3 regions of the Kribbella yunnanensis genome follow, and region 2 is predicted to be linked to each of the others. Evidence: riboswitches for the same ligand, from Rfam matches in the RefSeq annotation. Region 2 holds a riboswitch; each other region holds the start of a gene.
The links. A riboswitch is a leader RNA that binds a small molecule or an ion and turns the genes downstream of it on or off. The one in region 2 is predicted to bind cobalamin.
Positions count from the first base shown of each region.

Region 1: another riboswitch for cobalamin. It lies ahead of metE (5-methyltetrahydropteroyltriglutamate--homocysteine S-methyltransferase); the one in region 2 lies ahead of cobN (cobaltochelatase subunit CobN).
Region 3: another riboswitch for cobalamin. It lies ahead of ABD231_RS18475 (ABC transporter substrate-binding protein); the one in region 2 lies ahead of cobN (cobaltochelatase subunit CobN).

Region 1 covers NZ_BAAANF010000003.1:846-8,603, forward strand. The annotation lists gene ABD231_RS04885 (SDR family NAD(P)-dependent oxidoreductase) at 1-583, opposite strand, end outside; gene ABD231_RS04890 (SDR family NAD(P)-dependent oxidoreductase) at 580-1,509, opposite strand; gene ABD231_RS04895 (LysR family transcriptional regulator) at 1,580-2,488, shown strand; gene ABD231_RS04900 (enoyl-CoA hydratase/isomerase family protein) at 2,485-3,543, opposite strand; cobalamin riboswitch at 3,620-3,832, shown strand; gene metE (5-methyltetrahydropteroyltriglutamate--homocysteine S-methyltransferase) at 3,948-6,209, shown strand; gene ABD231_RS04910 (ABC transporter permease) at 6,222-7,049, opposite strand; gene ABD231_RS04915 (ATP-binding cassette domain-containing protein) at 7,046-7,758, opposite strand, start outside.
Region 2 covers NZ_BAAANF010000018.1:233,619-241,376, reverse strand. The annotation lists gene ABD231_RS28780 (C40 family peptidase) at 1-792, opposite strand, end outside; gene ABD231_RS28775 (mandelate racemase/muconate lactonizing enzyme family protein) at 789-1,847, opposite strand; gene ABD231_RS28770 (serine hydrolase) at 1,844-2,638, opposite strand; gene ABD231_RS28765 (cobalamin biosynthesis protein) at 2,714-3,640, shown strand; gene ABD231_RS28760 (phosphoglycerate mutase family protein) at 3,631-4,314, shown strand; gene ABD231_RS28755 (DUF3500 domain-containing protein) at 4,305-5,261, shown strand; gene ABD231_RS28750 (hypothetical protein) at 5,264-5,686, opposite strand; cobalamin riboswitch at 5,734-5,878, shown strand; gene cobN (cobaltochelatase subunit CobN) at 5,914-7,758, shown strand, end outside.
Region 3 covers NZ_BAAANF010000013.1:120,798-128,555, reverse strand. The annotation lists gene ABD231_RS18485 (FecCD family ABC transporter permease) at 1-928, opposite strand, end outside; gene ABD231_RS18480 (FecCD family ABC transporter permease) at 925-1,917, opposite strand; gene ABD231_RS18475 (ABC transporter substrate-binding protein) at 1,914-2,936, opposite strand; cobalamin riboswitch at 2,962-3,142, opposite strand; gene ABD231_RS18470 (hypothetical protein) at 3,165-4,106, opposite strand; gene ABD231_RS18465 (MFS transporter) at 4,120-5,421, opposite strand; gene ABD231_RS18460 (hypothetical protein) at 5,542-6,345, shown strand; gene ABD231_RS18455 (sterol carrier family protein) at 6,474-6,815, opposite strand; gene ABD231_RS18450 (hypothetical protein) at 6,899-7,510, shown strand; gene ABD231_RS18445 (alpha/beta hydrolase) at 7,507-7,758, opposite strand, start outside.

The sequences.
Region 1 (7,758 bases), on a different contig from region 2:
CCTGGCCGATCTTCGAGGGGATGTTCACGAACCCCGGCCAGGCGGTTGCCCGGGCGGTACCGTCCTTGACCAGGTCGCGCCAGGCGGCTACCTCCCGATCCACGTCGTCGAGGTCCGGAAGGTCGGCGAAGTGGTGATGCAGCGCGGGCGCCAGGTAGTGCAAGGTGCCGAACGAGCTGGCCACGACCAGCAGCCGGCCATTGTCGCGAAGGAGCGGGGCGAAGGAACGCAGGAGCCGAGTGGTGCCGAAGTTGTTCACCTCGGTGTAGGTGTCGACGATCGCGCGCGGGTCATCGTCGGGGCCGACCCGCATGACGGCGTTCCCGAACACGATGTCGACGCCGCCATGCCGTTCCTTCAACTCATGCGCCAGCTTCTCGATGGCGCCCGGGCTGCCCACGTCGAGCAGCTCGGCGCGCACCCGCGCTCCGCCGGCCGGGATGGTGGCGACGGCCGCGGTCACACGGTCGATGTCGCGGCCGGTCAGATAGACGGTGTCCTCAGGTCCGAGACGGGCCGCCAGCCCTTCGACCAAGGCCAAGCCGAGTCCCTGGGTAGCGCCGGTGACGAGTGCGATGGTCATGCTGCCAGCAACCTTTCGGACAGGTCCCACAGCCGTACGGCGTTCGCCGGGTCCAGGGCGTAGCGAGCCACACCATGTAGTCGCGGAACCTCACCGCGACGGTCGATGGTCGGGGTCTCGTTGCAGTCGACGAAATAGCGTCCGCCGATTCCCTCGAGCTGGGGTGAGGTGGCCAGCAGAACCGAGGTTGCCGCGCCCTGCTCCGGTGTCTTCATCAGCTCGGATGGCGTGCTGCCGCTCCCGCGGCCGTCGGTGTGCCGCTGCAGGTTGGTGAAGATGGCGCCCGGCATCAGTGCGTTCGCGGTGATGCCGTCGGCGGCCCAGCGACGGGTGGCCTCGACGGCGAACAACACGTTCGCGGTCTTGGACTGTCCGTAGGCCAGCCAGGGGTCGTACGCGCGGAACGCGAAGTTCACGTCGTCGAAGATCACCGGCGAGAGCTGGTGACCGCTCGAACTGACGCTGACGATCCGAGCCGAGCCGTCAGCGGCCAGCGCATCGTGCAGACCGGTCGCCAAGGCGAAATGACCGAGGTGATTTGTGGCGAACTGCAACTCCCACCCCTCGGGCGTATAAGTCTCGGGCGACGCCATCACCCCGGCGTTGTTCACCAGAATGTGCAGCGGCCCATCCCAGGCGGCGGCGAACTCCGCCACCGAGGCCGGGTCGGTGAGATCAAGCGGTAGGACGTGCAATGCCGTGTTGCCGGTGGTCACGCGAATGTCCTTGGCGACTCGCTCGCCTGCCTCGAGGTCGCGGACCGCGAGGGTGACCTCGGCGCCGGTGCCCGCGAGTGCGCGGGCGGTCTCGATGCCCAGGCCGGAGGCTGCGCCGGTCACCACGGCGCGGCGGCCGGAGAGGTCGATGCCAGCGGCAACTTCTGCCGCCGTACTGCTGAAGCCGAACGGTGTCTTGATGAGTTCCATACCTTCAAGCTAGGCACCTGCAGCCCATGACACCAGCGAAAGTCTGGCAAGTGTGGTATGCGTAAACGTCATGACCTTCACCGACGCCTCCCTGACCGCGCTGCGGGTGTTCCGCGAGGTGGCCGAGCGCGGTACGCTCACCGCCGCGGCGACCGCGCTCGGCTACACCCAGTCGGCCGTCTCCCGCCAGATCGCGTCCCTGGAACGCGCGGCAGGCACGGCACTGCTGGAGCGCCGCCACGACGGGGTACGGCTGACGCCGGCCGGGCGGATCGTCGTACGACGGGCTGCCGCCGCGATCGATCAGGTCGATGCGGCCGCACGTGAGCTGGCCGGGATCCCGGAAGAGCTCGGCACGGTCCGGCTCGGCTGGTTCGCGACGGCGGGCGTCTTCCTGGTACCCCGCGCACTCGCGGCACTCCGCGAGACGCACCCCGGCATCACGGTCATCAGCCGTGAAGGCAGTACGCCGGCCCTGGTCCGCGCACTACGCGCAGGCACCATCGACCTCGCCCTCCTGGCCTCCGCACCGCCGTTCCGCGCGCCCGATGCCGAGTCGCCCGCGCTGGAGCTACACACCCTCTCCGAACGCAGCCTCCGGATCGCGGTCCCCAGTACGCATCCGCTCGCCCACGCCGACGTCGTCGACATCGAGGACCTCCGTGGTCAGCGCTGGATCGCCGGTCCGGGCGGCGAGCAGTACATGGGTGTCTGGCCGGGTCTCGACGAGCGCCCCCAGGTCGTCCATACCGCGCGCGACTGGCTGGCCAAACTCCATCTGGTCGCCGCCGGCTGCGGGATCACCACCGCACCCGCCGCCCTGACCTTCGCCCTCCCACCGGGCGTCCGGATCATCGCCGTACAAGGCGGCCCCGAGGAGCAACGCCGCATCCTGCTGGCACGGCTCCCCCGCCCGGTACCTGAGCCCGTTGCTCGCCTGGCCGCCGCCATCCGCGCGGCCGCGAGCGCGGACGGCTAGCTCGACGCGTCGGTGAGCCCGAGATCGGCGTCGCCGAGAGTGGCGAAGTGGGCGGTGATGGATTCGTCGCTGACACCGTCGAAGGTGGCCGGTGACCACCGCGGGTTGCGATCCTTGTCGATCACCTGTGCGCGCACGCCTTCAAGGAAGTCGTGCGAGCCGTGGAGCCACACCGACAACCGGTACTCCTGCTCCAGCGCAGCCGGCAACGACGGCAGATCGGCCGCGGCCCGCAGCGCGCGCAGTGTGACCTTCAAAGAGGTCGGCGACTTCGTCAGCAGCACCGCGGCAGCCTCTCGCGCAGCCGGTACGTCGGCATCCGCCAGCCGGCTGTAGATCTTCACCAGGTCCTCGCCCTCGTAGGCCTCGTCGATCCACTCGCGGTCACCGATCAACCCGGACTCCGGAACCGGATCGGCAAACGAGGCCACCGCGGTCGCCGCGTCCTGAGAAGCCAGTGCAGCAAGGAGATCCGGCAACCGATCGCTCGGCACGTACCAATCGGCAAGACCGACCGCGATCGCATCACCCGCGCCGACCAACCCGGCCGTCAGGGCCAGGTGGGTGCCCAGCTCGCCCGGCGCCCGCGATAGCAAGTAGGTACCGCCGACATCGGGGAAGAAGCCGATCCCGGTCTCCGGCATGCCGAGCTTCGACCGCTCGGTGACGACCCGGATACTCGCGTGCGCCGACAGCCCGATCCCGCCGCCGAGCACGATGCCGTCCATCACCGCGACGAACGGTTTCGGGTACTCCGCGATCTCCGCATTGAGCCGGTACTCATCCGCCCAGAACGCCGCCGACGCCGTACCGCCGGCGATCCCGTCGTGGTAGATCGAGACGATGTCGCCGCCCGCACACAGACCGCGGTCACCGCTGCCTGTCAGTACGACAGTCTGTACGGCGGGGTCAGCGGCCCACTCGTCGAGCACCCGGCGGATGATCGTCACCATCTCGTGTGTGAGCGCGTTGATCGCGCGCGGCCGGTTCAGCACCAGATGACCGGCGTGACCGTCCACATGCGCGAGGACCGGGGATTCTTCGACATTGCTCACGGTGCGCCAAAATAGCTGGACGTCCTACTACTTTCCTAGGGTGTGGATCACAGGGCCGGAACCTCCCGCGAGTGCGTAGGCTGATCGGGTAGCTGGTTCGTCCTGGCAGCCGGTCAGGACGTCGCAAGAGGGAACCCGGTGTGAATCCGGGACTGCCCCGCAGCGGTAAGTGGGAACGACCACCGTCATACGCACTGGACCTCTCGGTCTGGGAAGCGACGGTCAGTAGGTGTCCGGTCCGCCGGACGTGCCCGCGAGTCCGAAGACCTGCCAGCCGCCCGCTGTGCGCCCGTCGTACGGCGGTGATCGCAAGGCCTCGTGGGAGGGCCGGCGTACGTGTGCCGCCTTTCTCCAAGCCCTGTGGTCCTCAAGACAGGCTCGCTAAGGAGAGACGCTTGACCACCGTGCACGGCTACCCCCGGCAAGGCCCGAACCGGGAACTGAAGAAGGCCATCGAGGGCTACTGGAAGGGCACGGTCACCGCCGACGCCCTCCGGCAGACCGCGGCCGAACTGCGCCGATCGAACTGGCAGCAGCTCGCGGACGCCGGGATCGACGAGGTTCCGACCGGCGACTTCTCGTACTACGACCATGTCCTCGACACGTCCGTCTTGCTCGGCGCGATCCCCGCGCGGCATCGTGCCGCAGTGAACGCCGACGCGCTGGACGGCTACTTCGCGATGGCGCGCGGTACCCAGGAGGTCGCGCCGCTGGAGATGACCAAGTGGTTCGACACGAACTACCACTACCTGGTCCCGGAGCTCGGCCCGGACACGACATTCGCCGCCGACTCCACCAAACAGGTCGCCGAACTGCGCGAGGCCCTCGCACTCGGGCTCAAGGCCCGCCCGGTCCTCATCGGACCGATCACCTATCTCCTCCTCGCCAAACCCGCGCCCGGCATCGACTTCGAACCGCTGTCGTTGCTGCCGCGAATCCTTCCCGTGTACGCCGAGATCCTGGGCGATCTGCGCGCGGCCGGCGCCGAATGGGTCCAGCTGGACGAACCCGCGCTGGTCCAGGACCGGACCGCGGACGAGCTGACTGCAACCACGAGCGCGTACGGCGAACTGGGCGGTCTCGTGGATCGCCCGAAGCTCCTGGTCGCGTCGTACTTCGACCGGCTCGGCGACGCGTTGCCGGTGCTGGCCAAGTCGCCGGTCGAGGGCCTGGCCATCGACTTCACCGGACCGGCCGCGGCCAACCTCGACGACCTGGCCGCCGTCCCCGAGATCCGGTCGAAGCGACTCGTCGCGGGTGTCGTCAACGGCCGCAACGTCTGGCTGAACGACCTACCCAAATCGCTGTCCACACTGGCCGTTCTGCTCGGATTGGCCGACCAGGTCGAGGTCAGCTCATCCTGCTCACTGCTGCATGTCCCGCTGGATGTCGCGGCCGACACGGACCTCGATCCGGAGGTCAGCCGCTGGCTCGCGTTCGCTCGACAGAAGACCGCCGAGATCGTCACGCTGGCCCGCGGCATCACCGGAGGCACCGAGTCGATCGCGGCCGAGCTCGAGATCAACCGAGCAGCACTCGAGTCCCGGGCGAACTCGGCGGTGACGAACAACCCGGCCGTGCGCGCCCGCGTCGCCGGTGTGACGGCTGACGACAGTCGCCGGGCGGCGTCGTACGAGGAACGCAGTGCAGCCCAGCAGAAGCGGCTCGAGCTGCCGTTGTTGCCGACGACAACGGTTGGCTCGTTCCCGCAGACGACCGAGCTGCGAACCGCCCGGGCAGATCTGCGCGCGGGCCGCATCGACGAGGCGCAGTACGACGAGGTAATCGGAGCCGAGATCCGCGAGGTCCTCGCGTTCCAGGAGAAGGCCGGGCTCGACGTCCTGGTCCACGGCGAACCCGAGCGCAACGACATGGTGCAGTACTTCGCCGAACAGCTCGATGGGTACGTCGCCACTCAACACGGCTGGGTCCAGTCGTACGGCACCCGCTATGTCCGGCCGCCGGTGCTCGTCGGCGACATCTCCCGGCCGACGCCGATGACCGTCCGCTGGTGGGCCTACGCGCAACTGCAGACCGACCGTCCGGTCAAGGGCATGCTCACCGGACCGGTCACGATGCTGGCCTGGTCGTTCGTCCGCGACGACCAGCCGCGCAGCGAGACCGCTCGCCAGGTCGCGCTGGCGCTGCGCGACGAGGTGGTCGATCTCGAGCGGGCCGGAGCTGCGGTGATCCAGGTCGACGAGCCTGCACTCCGCGAAACGCTGCCGCTGCGGCAGGCGGATCGCGCCGCCTACCTGAGCTGGGGTACCGAGGTCTTCCGGCTGACCACGAGCGGGGTGCGCGCGGACACGCAGATCCACACGCACATGTGTTACGTCGAGTTCGGCGACATTCTCAACGCGCTGGACGAGATGGATGCCGACGTCGCGAGCCTGGAAGCAGCCCGCTCGCATATGCAGGTCGCGCAGGAGCTCGGCGAAGCCGGCTACCCGCGCGGGGTCGGTCCGGGCGTCTACGACATCCACTCCCCCAGAGTCCCCGGTACGCCGGAAGTCGTGTCCCTGCTGCACAAGGGACTGGACGCGATTCCAGCGGCACGACTCTGGGTCAACCCGGACTGCGGTTTGAAGACCCGCGGCTGGCCTGAGGTTCGCGACTCCCTGCAGAATCTGGTCGCCGCCGCTCGCGAGATTCGCGCCGAGTAGTTCAAAGGGGCCTCAGCCAGGCCGGCTGAGGCCCCGGATCGCCACGGTGGCGCCGACAACCGTGATGACAGCGGCACCGGCGAGGGCGGCGAGCAGTTGGCCGACGGGCGCGTGCCCGAGGACCAGTTCGCGCGCGGCGGTGATGCTGTGCGACACGGGGTTGAAGGCAGCGACGTGCCGCAGCCAAGTGGGCAGACCTGCCTCGGGGACGAAGGCGTTCGAGGCGACGATGAGCGGGAAGGTGACAGTGCCGGAGATGGCCTGCACCAGCTCGGTATGGCGGAGCTGGCAGGCGAGGGCGATGAAGATCCAGCCGAGGCCGGTACTGACCGCGGTCGACACGACGACGGCGGCCGCCGTACCGAGGATGCCGCCCGGCGGGTCGAAGCCGAGCACCACCGCGGCGAAGATGCTCAGCACGGTCAGCTGCAGGACCATCCGGACCAGGCCGGCCAGGCTGTGCGCGACGAGTACCGAACCCGGCCAGATCGCCATCGTCCGCAGCCGGTTGATCAGCCCGTTGCGCATGTCCTGAAGCAGACTGATGATCAGGCCGAGCGCCGACTGCAGTGCGGTGGTGATCATGATCGCCGGTACGACGAAGTCGACGTACCGGGTGCCGCTTGGGAAGCTGAGGGTCGTGGACAGGCTGCCGAGCAGCTGACTGAGCACGCTGACCAGCAGGATCGGGCCGAGCAGCGTCACGATCAACGTGCGCGGTTCGAAGACCACGCCACGCAAAGACCGGGCCGACAGCGCGATGATCTGGGTCGCGACGCTTGCCGACTGTGTCCGAGTCCGCAAGGCCGGCTGGGCGCGAGGTGCGGTGATGACGGTCATCGGGCCTCCCCCAATGTCGCGAAGACGTCGTCGAGACTCGGTTCGGCGACTTCGAGACGTTCGGCCTCGATCCCGAGATCATCGAGCGCGCGAACGACCTGCACGATCGTCGCCGATGATGCGTCCACCACGGTCAACTGGCCGGATTCGTTGCGCTGAGCAACATCCAGCCCGCGCCCGGCGAGGTGCTCGACGACCGCGGCGGCCGGGGCATCGGGCGGCAACTGGACCACGATGGCTCGCCGGCCGACCTGCTGTTTCAGGTCCGCCGGCGTCCCACCGGCGACAACGCGTCCACCAGCCAGTACGACGATCCGGTCGGACAGCTGGTCCGCCTCGTCCAGGTATTGGGTGGTCAACAGGATCGTCGTCCCGAGCCCCGCGAGTTGGGCGACCTGGTCCCAGACAGCGCGCCGACTGGTCGGATCGAGTCCGGTCGTCGGCTCGTCGAGGAACAGTACGGCGGGGGCGGTGACGAGACTCGCGGCGAGGTCCAGCCGCCGTCGCATACCACCGGAGTATGTCCGGACCCGCCGATCCGCGGCGTGCGTGAGGCCGAACTGTTCGAGCAGTTCATCGGCCCGCACTCGCGCCGCTCGCCGCCCGGTCCCGCTGAGCCGGGCGAGCAGGATCAGGTTCCCCAACCCGGACAGCGTGTCGTCGACGGTGGCGAACTGCCCGGTCAGCCCGATCGAGCGCCGGACGCGGC
Region 2 (7,758 bases):
TGACGCGTGCAGCATCCCGGTGGGGGAGACGAACCCGACGTGATGCACGACCTGGCCCGGGCGGGCGAAGAAGTACAGGTCGCCGGGCTGCGCGTCGTCGATCGGCACGTTCTCCAGCGTGTCCGCCTGATCATGCGCATCCCGCGGGATCCGCAACCCGAGCACCCGGCTGACGGTGTGCGTCAGCCCGGAGCAGTCCAGCCCGTACGCCGACGTGCCGCCCCACAGGTATTCCAGCCCAAGGAACTGACCGCCGAGCCGCAGCCGATCCTCCGCGGTCGAGGGCTCGGCCACTGAGCGCAGTACGTCGTTCGCCAGCCAGCCTGACCCACCATCCGGAGTGGCAACCCGCGTGTACCCGCCCGCCTGCTCAACCGAGGCCAGCACGGTGCCGAACGACAGCGTCATGACCGGTGCACCAACCGCCGGCTCCGCGAGCAGCGGTGCAGTCGGCACGGTCACGGCGACCGGATCGGTCGCACTGCTCGGCAGCTCACCCAGATGGCTCGACGGCACCCAGCCCGGGTACCCGAGCTCGTCCTTGGACGACGGCTGCCACGGCGCAACGATCTCCGACCAGCCATCGCGCTCGGTGCGGACCAGCACCGGCTCTGCGAAGAGCAGCTGGGACAGCGTCCGGCCGTGCAGGCCGAGGCGGCTCTCGCGGTCCATCGACTTCGCCCACGCAGCCACATCGGGCTGCGCGGCAGTGGCGGGCGCGTCGATCTCGCGGGGCGCGTCCGGTTCGGTCCACACCGTGCTGATCGGGACCTTGGCGGCGACAAGCTTCATACCGACAAGCCTGTCACGCCGAGACCAGGCTCAAACGGAAGTCGGATCAGCGCGCCGTTGTACCGGATCCCGCCGGTCACCGGTGCGTCACGCAGCCACCACGCCGCGTCGAGATCGTTGACCGCGGAGGTCGGGTAGGCCGCGACCAGAGCGGCTGCCGCACCAACCCCGACGTGGCTCTCCATCATCGAGCCGACGATCGTCCGGATGCCGTGCTCCCGGGCGAGTTCGAGCAGGGTCCGGGCCGGCGCGAGTCCGCCACATTTGGCCAGCTTCACGTTGACCATGTCGGCGGCGCCATGCCGAATCACCGCCACGAGATCGCGGACGCCGTACACGGACTCGTCGGCGAGGATCGGCGTACCGACTCGGTCGGTGACCCACGCCATCCCCTCGAGGTCAGCGGCGACGACCGGCTGCTCGACCAACTCCAGGTCGCAGTCCTCCAGTGCGTTGATGGCGTTCACCGCGTCGCGGCGCGACCAGCCTTGGTTCGCGTCCAGCCGCAACCGCGGTCCCGGTCCGATCGCGTCCCGCACCCGGCGGACGCGCTCCACATCGGCGGCCGCGTCAGTCCCGACCTTCACTTTCAGTACGTCGAACCCGTCAGCGACCCGTGCCTTCGCGGCGGTCGCAAGTGCGTCGGCGTCGCCGACCGAGAGCGTCACGTCGGTTTGGACCGTGTCGACGGTCGAGCCGAGGAAGCCGTGCAGGCTGACGCCAAGTCGTCGGGCAGCGAGGTCGTGCAGGGCGGTATCGACCGCGCCTTTCGCGCCGAAATTCCCGGCGACCGCGTTCTGCACGCGACGCAGGGCCTCGGTGAGGTCATCCGGGCCGAGGCCGTCCAGCGCGGCGGTGATCGGTCCCTCGACACAGGCCTGCGCGCCGGCGAGCGATTCGCCGGTCACCTTCCAGACCTGCGGAGCCTCGCCCCAACCGCTCAGCGAACCGTCGCTGAGCTCGACCAGGAGTGAGTCGGCGTGCGTCGCAGTCCGGAGTGCGGTGATGAAGGGAGTGTGCAGCGGCGCGGAGATCAGATGGGTGGTGAGTTTCATCGGATCGCTCCCAGGTCGTGCCGGTGGTTCCACGCCTCCAGCGCAATCTCCGCGATCAGTTGCTGGGCGCGGGCGTCCGGCAGGTCGGACGTCGTACAGACGACGAGGACGAACGGGTCCGCGTCCGAGGGCCGGACGATCCCACCATCGTGCCGGATCCGGGTGTCCCAGCCGTTCTTGTGCTCGACGCGCGTGCCGGGTGGGAGCAGTGCCGGGATCTCGCCCTTCCACTGGTTGGCCGCGAGCAGGTCGCGAAGGTATTCGTTGCTCACCGCAACGAGTACGCCGGCCAGCCCGGCCGGGCTCATCTCGTTGCTGATCCCGGCCGCCTGGGCCGCGCGGTCGTCGATCCCGCGCCGGATCGCGCTGGCGCCGTCGCCGTACTCGGCCAGCACGGCGTGGGCCGCGTCGATGCCGACCTGTTCGAGCACGAGGTTGGTGGCCAGGTTGCTGGACACCGTGATCATCTCGGTGGCGAGCCAGCCGAGCGGCACCTTCGTGCCGAGCTTGGTCCAGGTGGCCGGCGCCTCGTCCTCATCCGGATTCACGCCGAACCGCCCGCCCGCCTGCGAGGCGAAGTCGTTGTGCACCAAGACCGGCTGATCGAGCGTGAGCTCACCGGCCGCGATCTTGCGCTGCATCGCCATCGCCACCGGCAGCTTCATCGTGCTGGCCGAGTAGTGCGTCCGCCCCGCTTCGTGCTCGAACACCGGCGTCCCGTCGGCCCGCCCCAACCACACCCCGAACTCGCCGCTCCCGTCGACCGCCGCGAGCAGTTCCGCAATCGCCATAGCACTCACCTTCGCACATATCTTTCCAGGCCCATATTCGACCCCGCACATTTGTTTCCTGGCAGACTTCTGCGGGTGTCCACCAGTTTCGGCTTGCTGCTCGGCTTCGTCGCCGACCGGGTCCTTGGCGATCCTCGGCGGTTCCACCCGGTCGCGGGTTTCGGGCAAACCGCGACCCGGCTGGAGTCACGCCTGTACGCCGACTCGCGGGCGGCCGGTACGGCGTACACGACTGTCCTGGTCGGTACGACGGCGCTGGCGGGAGTCGCGGTCGAGCGGCTGACCCGGGAACGGCCCGTCGTACACACGCTCGTCACGGCCGCCGCCACGTGGACCGTGTTGGGCGCTCGGAGTCTGGACCGCGAGGCCGAGACGATGGCCGGGTTCCTGGAGGCGAAGGACATCCCGGCCGCGCGGGATCGGCTCAGCTACCTGTGTGCCCGGGACGCGACCACCCTCGAGTCGGATGAGCTGGCGCGTGCGACGGTCGAGTCGATCGCGGAGAACACCTCGGATGCGTGTGTGGCACCACTCGTGTGGGGTGGTGTGTTCGGTGTGCCCGGCCTGCTGGCCTACCGCGCCGCCAACACGCTCGACGCGATGGTCGGGTACCGGTCCCCGAAGTACGCGAACTTCGGGTGGGCTTCGGCACGACTGGACGATCTTGTGAACCTCCTGCCGGCGCGGGTGTGCGCCGTACTGACTGGAGTGGTGGCTGAGCGGTGGAGCGAGGCACGGCGGGTGTGGAAACGCGATGCGGCGCAGCACCCGAGTCCCAACGCCGGTCCGGTCGAGGCGGCCTTCGCTGGTGCACTTGGGCTGTCACTGGGTGGGACGAACAGCTACGGGTCCTATAGCGAAGACCGTGGCACGCTGGGGGACGGGCCGACGCCGACGGTCGCGGATGTTCGCCGTACGGCGGCTCTGGCGCGGCGAGTCGGTATCGCCGCGGCGGGTGCGGCCGCGATCCTGGCAGTTGCGAGAGGACGGTTATGGGACTGAGCCGACGGCCGATGCGGATCGCGCTGATCCGGCACGGCGAGTCCGAGGCGAACCTGGACAAGTCGATCTACGAGCGGGTCCCGGACCACTCCGTCGCGCTGACCGCGCACGGCTGGGAGCAGGCGGCCAAGGCCGGGCGTGAGCTGCGGGAGCTGTTCGACAACGAGCCGATCCGGGTTTACGTGTCGCCGTACCTGCGCACACTGCAGACACTCAAAGGACTCGAGCTCGACGACCTGATCGGGATCGCACGGGAGGAGCCGCGGCTGCGGGAGCAGGACTGGGCGAACTTCCAGGACACCGAGGACATCGAGCGGCAGGAACGGTTGCGCGACTCGTACGGGCACTTCTTCTACCGGTTCACGCATGGTGAGTCGGGGTCGGACGTGTACGACCGGGTGTCGAGTTTCCTGGAGACCATGCACCGTGACTTCGAGCAGGCGGATGCGCCACGCAACGTGCTGCTGGTGTCACACGGGCTGACCATGCGGCTGTTCTGCATGCGGTGGTTCCACTGGTCGGTCAAGTACTTCGAGACGCTGCGGAACCCGGCCAACGCAGAAACCCGGGTGCTGCTGCGTCAGCCCGACTACCGTTACAAGCTGGACCGGCCGTTCGAGCGCTGGACGACCGCACATGAGCCCACTGACTTGGAGCGAGCAGCGTGGTTGTAGAGCAGACCCGGGAAGCGGCCATCGACCTGCTGCGGAGTCTGAGCCCGGAGCAGCGGGCGTTGGCTCAGGCGGCGTTCGACACACCGGATCACCAGGAGTGGACCTATCTGCCGGGGGACCGGCCGGGACTGCCGTTGTCGTCGCTGACACCCGCACAACAGCAGTTGGCGCTCCGGCTGATCGCACTGGGCTGCAGTGAACGCGGTCTGGCCGATTCACTCGCCGTACTGGACGCAGAGGTGCTCCTGCGCGGTATCCCGGCGCTGCCGGAGTCAGGGGACTGGGAGGGCACTGTCCTGGGCGGCCGCTACTACCTGCGGATCCTGGGTGACCCCGCCGGCTTCGAACCGTGGGCCTGGCGACTGAACGGTCACCACCTGGCAATCCACCTGACTCTGGTCGACGGTGCGATCTCTTTCACACCCTCGTTCATCGGCTCTAACCCGGCCACCGCCCCATCGGGCCGCCGCTTCCTGGCCGGCGAGAGCGACCTGGGCTTCCAACTCCTGCACGCCCTAGACGACAGCCAGCGCGCAGTCGCAGTCGTCTCACCCGATGCTCCCGACGACATCCTCACCCGTCACGACCCGGTAGCCGACCCGTCCCTGCTACACCGCGGCCTGGCGTACGGCGACATGACCGCCGACCAGCGTCAGATCCTCAGCCTCCTCGTCGGCCAGTACGTCGGCCGCGCAGCCGGCCCCATCGGCCTCCAGACCTGGCAAGACCTGACCGAACAAGGCATCGAGAACCTCACCTTCGCCTGGGCCGGCGAAACCACCCCCGGCCCCGGCCGGCGCCACTACTACTCCCTGGCCGCCCCCACCTTCCTGGCCGAGTACGACAACACCCAGGACAACGCCAACCACATCCACTCCGTCTGGCGCTCCCACCGCTCCGACTGGGGCACCGACCTCCTAGCCGCCCACTACGCCGCCCACGGCTGAGGTCACCAAACCCGGCGCTCACCCTTGCTCAGCCCGAACTGGCCCAGCTCGACCCTGCGCCGCAGCCGCTTTCGCCGGTACGGCGCCACGACGGCCAACGCGATCCCGTCCCGGTGCTCGGCCTCGACGCGGATCCCGTCGGTCCAGCCGTCCTCGTCGATCTGGACGTCCGCGACCACCGCTACCGCGACGAGGTCGTCACGCTGCGCGCGTAGCCCGGCCCACAGCACCTCGAAGACCTTGGCGGTGTCCGGTTCGTCGGCCATCTCGATCGATCCCTCGCCGGCCGCGTCCATGCTGAGCGAGAACGGGGCGAACCCGCCCTGTTTGCCGACCTGCTGCTCGGCTAGCTCGAGCGCCGTACCGAAGAGGCCGTCGAGAGCTTCCTGAGCCCGCTGCGAGGCTGCGTCGCGCCAGGATTCCATGGGTGGTGCCGCCTTCTGGTCGAAGTGATGTGTTCCGCATCCTGCCAATCGACGGGGTCGGATAGGGTGCAGGCGTCAAGCGACAGCTGTGCAGGAACCCGGTGTGAGTCCGGGGCGGTCCCGCCACTGTGACCTACCGGCGATGAACAACGCCGCGGGGAGTCAGGAACTGCTGCTGTCGCACCTCCGGCCGGGGCGTGGATACCCCCAGGAAGGACCGGTTCAGCGTGCCCGCGAACCTGTTGCTGTTGTCGACTGCCGACACCGATCTCTTGGCCGCGGCGGAGGCGGAGGCCGGCTGGAAGGTCGCGAACCCGGCCCGCCTGGAGCTGTCTGAACTCGCTCCGTTGCTGAATACCGCTCAGATCGTGGTGGTGCGGCTGCTGGGTGGCAAACGCGCCTGGGAGGAGGGGCTGGACGCCGTACTGGCCTCCGGGAAGCCAGCCGTGGTGGTCAGCGGTGAGGCGGCTCCTGATGCGGAGCTGATGTCGCTGTCGACTGTGCCTGCGGGTGCGGTGACCGAAGCGCTGGCTTACCTGCGGGAGGGCGGCGCGGACAACCTCCGGAACCTGGCCGGCTTCTTGAGCGACACCATCCTGCTCACCGGCGACGAATTCGACCCGCCTGCTGCACTCCCGGCGTACGGGGTGCGGGGGACGTTTGTCGAGGACGACCGGCCGGTGGTCGGGATCGTGTACTACCGCGCGCATGAGATCGCGGGGAACACGGCGTTCGTCGACGCGCTCGCGGCTGCGGTCTCTAAGGCCGGTGCGCAACCGCTGCCCGTCTACTGTGGGACGCTGCGCGGGCTGGACCCGACAAGCGCTGAGAACGCCGGACTGTTCGAGCTGCTGCGCAAATGCGACGTGCTGGTCACCACGCTGCTCGCAGCCGGTGGATCGGTCGCAGCGAACGCCAGCGCCGGTGGTGCGGACGACGCCTGGGACGCTGGAGCGCTCGCGTCACTCGACATCCCGCTGATCCAGGGGCTGGCGCTGACCTCGACGCGTGAGCAGTGGCTGGCCAGCGACGCGGCGATCAGTCCGCTCGACGCCGCCACGCAGGTCGCGATCCCCGAGTTCGACGGCCGGATCATCACCATCCCGTTCTCCTTCAAGGCGTATGACGCCGACGGGCTGGCCCGCTACGCGCCGGACCCCGAGCGGTGCACCCGGCTGGCCGGGATCGCGGTCGCGCACGCCCGCCTGCGGCACGTCCCGGTGGCCGAGAAGAAGCTCGCGCTGGTGCTCTCGTCGTACCCGACCAAGCACGCCCGGATCGGCAACGCGGTCGGTCTCGACACCCCGGCTTCGGCGGTCCAACTGCTCGGCAAGCTCGAGGAGGCCGGGTACGACCTCGGCGGGCTCGACCTTAGTGAGTTGCAAGGGGCTGATGGTGCGGACGGGCTGATCCACCGGCTGATCGCGGCCGGCGGTCACGATGTCGACTGGCTGACCGACGAGCAGCTGGCGTCCGCGGTCGCGACGATCCCACTGTCGACGTACTCGACCTGGTTCGCGCGCGTTCCCGAAACGTTGCAGGAGGCAATGACCGAGGCCTGGGGCTCAGCGCCGGGATCTTTGTACGTCGACAACTCCGGCCCCGAACCCGCGATTGCGCTGGCCGCGCTCCGATTCGGCAACGTCGTACTGATGATCCAGCCACCGCGTGGCTTCGGCGAGAACCCGGTCGCGATCTACCACGACCCCGACATGGCGCCGTCGCACCACTACCTGGCGGCGTACCGGTGGTTGGAGAACGCTCCGGCCGATGGCGGCTTCGGGGCGCATGCGGTCGTGCACCTCGGTAAGCACGGGACGCTGGAATGGCTGCCTGGCAAGGGAATCGGGATGGCCGCCGACTGCGCGCCGGACGCCGTGCTCGGCAACCTGCCGATGGTCTACCCGTTCATTGTCAACGACCCGGGCGAGGGCACGCAGGCGAAGCGGCGGGCGCATGCGGTCGTCGTCGACCACCTGGTGCCGCCGATGGCGCGGGCCGAGACGTACGGCGACATGGCCAAGCTGGAGTACTTGCTCGACGAGTACGCGACCGTCCAGGCGCTCGACCCC
Region 3 (7,758 bases), on a different contig from region 2:
TCGGCGCGAAGATCTCCCGGGCGACGAGGTCGGACGCGACCACCAGCAAGGCACCAAGAGCACCGGCCGTCAGCAGCCCAGCAACGCGTTCGGCCACCAACCGGCGAGCCATTTGCGGCGCCACCAGAGCGACGAACGCGATCGGCCCCGCGGCCGCAGTCGCCAACGCAGCAAGGGCAACCCCGACCGCGATCAGTACCACCCGGGACAGCTCGACGCGACCGGACAATGTCCGAGCGAGGTCGTCGCCGAGTTCCAGCAACCGGAGTTGCCGAGCACCAGCGATTGCCATAGGCAACAAGATGACGAGCGCGGCCCCGATCAGTACGGCGTGCGACCACGTGCGGCCGGCGAGACTCCCGGCCAGCCACTGCGATGCGCTCTTCGCCGTGTAGATATCGGCCAGCGTCAGCAGATAGGCGGTGGCCGAGCCGATGATCGCCGTCACGCCGATCCCGACGAGGACGAGCCGATAGCCGGAGACCCCATCGCGATAGGCGAGCAGATAAACAGCGGTTGCCGCCAGCAACGACCCCAGCAAAGCACCACCCGGAATCCACCCACTACCAAGCACAGTGATCATCAGTACGGCGACCAGCGCGGCCCCCGCGTTGACCCCGATCAGGTCCGGGCTCACCAGCGGATTGCGAGCGAGCCGCTGAAAGATCGCCCCCGACACGGCGAACGCCGTACCGACACCGATCCCCACCAGTACTCGCGGCAGCCGGTTGTTGACCACGATGTCGTTGAGGATCAGCGTGCCGTTGCCCGAAAGCGTCTCAAGCACCAACGCCAGCGGGATCTGATAATCACCCCGGGTCAGCGAGAGCGCTCCGACCGCCAGCGTCAGCACCCAAGCAACAGTCGACCAGACCACGCTGGAGACATCCACCCGCGTCGAGACCGGACCAACCCGCAGTGTCTTCACAGCGCGGCCAACCGGCGACGACGCACCAGCGCGATGAATACCGGCGCGCCAATGACCGCCGTGATGATCCCGACCTGCAGCTCATCCGGCCGCGCCACCAAGCGCCCGACAACATCCGCAAGCAACAGTACGGCGGGCGCCAGCACCATCGACCACGGGAGAATCCACCGATAGTCCGCACCAACGAGTGTCCGCGCGACATGCGGTACGGCGAGCCCCAGGAACCCGATTGGCCCAGCGATCGCAGTCGCCGTACCAGCCAGAACCACGACCGCCAGCCCCGCCAGCACCCGCACCAACGTCACCCGCGTACCCAACGACCGAGCCAGCTCATCACCCAGCGCAAGCTGATTGAGCGACCTCGCGAGAACCAACGCCAGAACGATGCCCACAGCAATCAACGGCACCGCCTGACCGAGCACCGGACCGGTCGCCAGGGTCAGCGATCCGACCACCCAGAAGCGGAATTCGTTCAACGTCGACAGATCAAGCAATGTGATCGCGGAGGTCACCGACCCCAGCAGCGCGGAGATCGCCGCTCCCGCCAGCGCGAGCTTCACCGGCGTCGCGCCACCTCGCCCGATCGCGCCGACCAGGTAGACCACCACGGTCGCCACCAGCGCACCGCCCATCGCAAACCACACGTACCCGGTGAGGCTCTGCACGCCCAGCGCCCCGATCGCCCCGACCACGGCCAGCGCCGCCCCGGCGTTCACCCCGAGAATCCCCGGATCCGCCAAGGGATTCCGCGTCACGCCCTGCATCAACGCACCCGCCAGCCCCAAAGCCGCACCAGCCAACAACCCAGCACCGGTTCGCGGCAGACGCAGATAGCGGATCACCCGGTCGTTGTCACTCCCGGTGAAATCAGCCAGCGCCAGGTAGACGTCATGCGCCCCGAAATACTGGTTCCCGACACTCAGCGACAGCAGGACCGAGACCGCGAGGACGGCGACGCACAGGAGCAGTCCGGCCGCTCGCCACCTCATTTGAACAGGTCAGCGTGAATCGTCCTGGCGATGTCCTCAGTCGTGTACGCACCACGCACCCCGGCCGAGTGGTTCGCGAACAGCCACGGTACGACGTGTTTGTTGCGGACCGCCTTGAGGTTCTGAAACGCCGGGTTCGCGAGGATCTTGTCCACCTCGGGCTGTGTCGAGGCCGGCGTCAACGCGGCATCGCAGCACCCGCTGATCAGGATGTAGTCGGGATTGCGCTTGATCAGCTCCTCGACGCCGATCTTCACGTTCCGCTTGGCGGTCAGGTCGGCGAAGACGTTCACCCCACCGGCCTGCTTGATCAGCACGGTCCCGAAGTCCGGTCCGCCGGAGACGGTCAATCCGCCGCCCTCCATCCCGGGCCGCAGAATCGCGACAGTCGGCTTCGGCGCGTTCCGCACCTTCGCCTCGACCGCGGCGATCCGCTTCTGCTGATCGGCGATCACCGCCTCGGCCCGATCCTGGACCCGGAACAGCTTGCCGAGGTCGCGCAGGTCGGCGTACACGTTGTCCATCGTGACGCTGGCCGGGTCGATCGCCTCGTCGCCCTTACCGTCCGCGGTCGGGCAGAGCGGGCTGAAGATCCAGGTCTGGACTCCGAGCTCGCCCAGGCTCTTGCGGCTCCCGAAGCTCTCGTCGCTGCCACCACCAGCGCTGAACACGTCGTTGAACCCGGACAGCACGAAGTCGGGGTTCGCCGCGAGCAGCTCTTCGCGGCTGGGCAGGTTCTTGTAGTACTTCGCCTTGGCCTGCGCGCTCGCGTACTCCGGAAGCACCTCGGCATCCAGGTACGCCGTACCGACCAGGCGATCGGAGATTCCCAGCGCATGCGCCATCTCGATGGCCGGCTGGTACGCCGCGAACACCCGCTTCGGCGGACCGCTGACGGTGACGTCGATCCCGCAGTTCTGCACGGTGATGATCGATCCATGCGGCCTGGCCGCGGTGGACGTGCCACAACCGGCAAGCAGGCTCAAAAGCAGGACAGGGACAACGGATTTGCGCAGCACAGGACCGCTCCTCCAGCACCTCGTGGACGGATCACATGCCGTGGCCGGTCTCCTGGCTGACGGGACTGCATCCACCGGCCTGGTCTTCCCAGCACAGGGCCAGTGACCTCCCTCAAGAGGGACTGCCGGTGAACTCCCGATCACAGTGGCGAGGGCCGCTCCGGCATCACACCGGCTTCCCGAGCACCACGGCGCCGCCACAGTAACACCGGCGACTGAGTCGCAGGTTCAGCGGTACTGCGAGAGCATCGCGAGCGCGAACTGGGTCATCGTGTCCGGATTGACCGCCCGCGCCGGCAACGGCACCAGGTCGACCAGCTTGTTGTCGCCGAGCCGGATCGTGGTCCGCCCGGTCGCGGTGTCCACGTAACCCTCGTCCCCGAGCGGAATCGCCTGCGCGGTCGGCGTCTTCCGGATCGCGGTCATCAGCGCGACCGCGTTCGGCGTACGACGTACTGATGAAGACAGCACGCTGTTCGCGGAAACCCACCCGCAGACCAGGTCTCCGAGCTCGGTCTGACCGTCCCGGCGGATCGACGCAGGCGCCCCCATCACCTTCGCGGCGGCCGACGACCCACGCTCACACTCCGACCGAGTGATCAACGGCTCCGCCTCGGGCAGCCCGGGCGCCTGCCGAACCACCTCCTGCCCCAGTACGACGTACTTCGCGAGCGTGGCTTTCGGCCCGGAGACCTTGTACAGGCGACCGTCGAACAGGAACACCACCGACGTGTCGTTTCCGAAACCTCCCGCACCGACAACCGCGGGCTTCCCCTTGTACGCCTTCTGCGCGGCAGCCAGCGTCGCTTTCGTCGCCGCCTGCACTGACACCCCGACTCGCAGGACTGGTCCGTTCGGACTGGTACTCAGACCGAGCTGACACGTGTCATACGTCGCCGGTACGCCGAAATCGGCCGGCGGTGCCTTGGGCTGAATCTGCACGACCGGTACGGCGAGTGTCGCCTGCACCAGCGGTTGGTCCATCCGAATGCACAACGTGTCGGCCACCTTCGCGGTCGGCGGCGTGCTGGGCGTCTCGGAAGGAGGTGGTGTCGACGGAGGAGTCGTGCTGATCGACACGAGCGGCGGCACGCTCGGTGCGGTCTCCTGCCCGGGTCCCCCACACGCACTGGCGAGCACTGCGACAAAAGCGAGCGGCAGGATACGCATAGTGCGCCAAAGCCTACGCTTCGTCCGCCTCCGCCGCGGCCCGGAGATCGCGTTCGCGCACCGCGTGCTCGTCGGTGCGAGCGTCGTACCGCCAGAAGTCACGCAAGGCCGCGCCGGTGGCCGCGACGCCGGCCACGCAGAGGATGCCGCCGCTGACGATCGACGTCCGGACGCTGGTCAGGTCGGCGACCAGACCGGACCGGGCCTGACCACCGAGCGGGCCGAGCATGTAGGACAGCATCTCGATTCCGGCCAGCCGACCACGCATCTCGTCCGGGATCGTCTGGTTCCAGATCACCGAACGGAACAGGCCGGAGACCATATCCGCAGCACCAGCGAAGGCGAGGAAGACGAGCGCGAACCAGATGTTCGGCGCCAGACCGGCGATTCCGATCGCCGCACCCCAGCAAGCGGCCGCCATCACGACGGCCCGGCCGTGGTGATGGACGCGGCGGCTCCAGCCGCTGGTCAGGGTCGCGATCAGCGCGCCGACCGCCTCCGCGCTGTAGAGCGCACCGAGCAGCTTCGGTTCCTTCAGCACCTCGGTGGCGAACGCCGGGAAGAGCACGATCGGCATCGCCATGAACATCCCGACCATGTCGACGACGTACGTCCCGAGCAGGTCCTTGCGGCGCGCGGCGTACGCGATGCCTTGGCCGATGACGCGCAGGCTGGGTGGTTGGGAGTGCTCGCCGACCCGGTACGGCTTGAGTCGCAAGTACATGAGGGTTGCGATCGACAACCCGGCCAGCTCGATACCGAACGCCCAGCTGATCCCCGCCGTACCGACCAGCACACCGCCCAGCGCGGGGCCGACCAGCTGACCGGCCTGCATGGTCAATGCGTTCAGCGCCACCGCGGCCGGCAGCTCGGAGTGCTTCACCACGCGCGGGAACAGCGCGTCGCGGCTCGGCCGCTGCAGTGAGGCGGCGATCGCGTTCAGGGCGCCGCAGACGTAGATGATCCAGACCTGCGGATTGCTCAACAGCGCGTTGCTCAGCAGTACGGCGCACACCGCGACCTGCGCGATCCCGGTGAAGATGAGCATTTTTCGGCGATCCACGTGATCGGCGAGCGCGCCGCCGTACAGGCCGAAGACGACCAGCGGAACGATGTTGACCAGGCCCATCGCGCCGACCGCGAAGTTCGAGTGGGTCAGCGAATACAGCTGGTACGGCAGGGCGACGTACCCGAACATGCTGCCGAGAAAGAAGACCGAGCCGGAGACCATCAGGATCCGGAAGTCTCGCGAACTACGCCACGGAGTCAGGTCGACACGCAGCCGGGCCAGCCGCGTTCGGAAACTTGCTGCCACCGGCACATCCTGTCAGCAGATCGCCCCGGGCGAAGAACCCTTTTCTCCCTACCGTGGAACCGATTGGTTGCCCTCGGCGTCAATCTCCCTGAATATCCCCAGGACAGACGGAGAAACCGGATGATCTCGACCAAGTCGGTACGCACCAAGGTGTTCGCCACCCTCGCCGCGGGGGCCGCCGCCGGTGCCACCCTGCTTGCGCCCGTGGCCGCCCAGGCCACGACCAGCACCGTCACCGCACCCACCGCGGTCACCAAGGCCGCCGCGGTCTCGGACGTCCTCCTGCCGGGCCAGAAGCTGAAGGCCGGCAACTACATCCGCTCCAAGAACGGCCAGTACACGTTCCTCATGCAGTCCGACGGCAACGCGGTGCTCTACAAGGGCAAGACCGCGCTGTGGTCGACCGCGACCAACCGCAAGGCCTCGGTCCTGGTGATGCAGAAGAACGGCAACCTGACCGTCGTCTCCGGTAAGACCATCGTCTGGCAGAGCAACACCGGCACCAGCCCGAACGCCCGGCTGGTCGTCCAGAACGACAACAACCTGGTGATCTACAACACCCGGAACAAGCCGAACTGGAGCCGCTACATGGTGGTCGGCACGCTCGGGATGAACCGCGTGCTGAAGTACCCGGAGTTCATGACGTCGGTGAACCGCACCTACCGGGCGTACATGCAGGGTGACGGAAACTTCGTCCTCTACAAGGGCAAGACCCCACTGTGGAGCACCAAGACCCAGAGCAAGGGCGCCTTCGTGGCCATGCAGGGCGACGGCAACCTGGTCGTCTACAGCGCCGCCAAGAAGCCGCTGTGGGCCAGCAAGACCACCCGCAAGGGCTCGGTTCTGGTCCTGCAGAACAGCGGCGACCTCCAGATCGTGAACGGCCGCACGGTGGTCTGGCGCACCAACACCGCCGGCCGCTGAGAAAGTTTTCCGCCGATTTTCTTCGGTGAGTGAACTTTCTGGCTTCTCGAAGCGTCTTTACTGGTAGCCGCGGCACCCGGGGCGGGGTGTCGCGGCACCTTTATGCCCAGCAAGATTCCGGCCAGTCATCAACTGGTTACCAAGGGCAACAATGCGCTGAGGTCGGTGCGCTCTCCACTCGCCCGGAGCTTCCCGGTACTCCGCGCCTCGGGCCAGGTGGTTCGGCCGAGGGCGAGCTCGATCCACAACTCGGCCGGCAACTCGACCATCGCGCCCGGCGTACCGCGGGTGTGGCGCGGACCCTCGATGCACTGCACAGCGCCGTACGGCGGGACGCGGACCTCGACCGCATGTCCGGGCGCTTTGGCCACCAGGAGCTTCAGCAACTCCTTCGTCAGCAGTTTCAGGTCGGGCCGCTCGGCCGTGCCCGCGTCGTACCGCTCCAGGGCCTGATCAAAGGGCGTGCTCACGACGAGCCAGCGTACGCGTCAATTGTGATCGCGCCCCCTTCGTGGTCGATAATCAGAACGGAGAAACGGAAGGCGAGGTCGGGATGCTCACGCCCAGGCACCAGGCACTGCTGATGACACTGGCGGGGATGACCGTCGGTGTTGCAGTCTTCGGCACAGTGCTGGCGATCAACGGCAACGGTGACGACAAGCAGTCGAACAAGGTCGTGACCAGTCAGACGCCTCCGACCACGACGCCCCGCGGCGACGGCCTGCAGGCCGACAGCCTGCAGTACACGGCGCAGACCTTCGGCACCGAGAAGAATCCGGTCTCCGCCGAGGTCCCCTCGACCTGGAAGGTCACCCAGGACGGCCAGCGGCCGCGGTTCCTGGACCCGACCGGCGTCTGGCAGATCCGGTTCGACACCCGCGGCAGCAGCAAGTCCCCGGACCGTCAGGTGAGCGACCGCGAGCGCAGCATCCAGGAGCGGCAGCTCAACGTTCTCAGCCGCGACAACGGCACGCTCGTCTACAAGTACGTCGACGACACCCGCGGACCGCGGATGGGTCTGTCGCGCTGGATCTCCACCGACAACGGCGACAGCACGGCCGTCGAGATCACCGTCGGCGGCCGCCCGCAGGACGAGGCCGCACTGCGGGCCGTCCTCGAGCGCGCCACCCAGACGCTCCAGGTGTCGACCAACCGCCCCAGCTAGCAGCTGATATCGGCGGTCGGGGCCTGGCCCTGCAGCAAGTAGGTCTCCACGACGTTGTCGACACACTGGTTCCCGGCCTTGTAGCCGGTGTGCCCGTCGCCGTCCCGCGTGACCAGTACGCCGCTCTCCAGCTGCCCCGCGAGTCCGACGGCCCAGGCGTACGGCGTGGCCGGGTCACGCGTCGTACCGACCACGACGATCGGTTTCGCACCAGCGGCCTTGATCGCGTGCGGCTTGTCCTCCGGTTT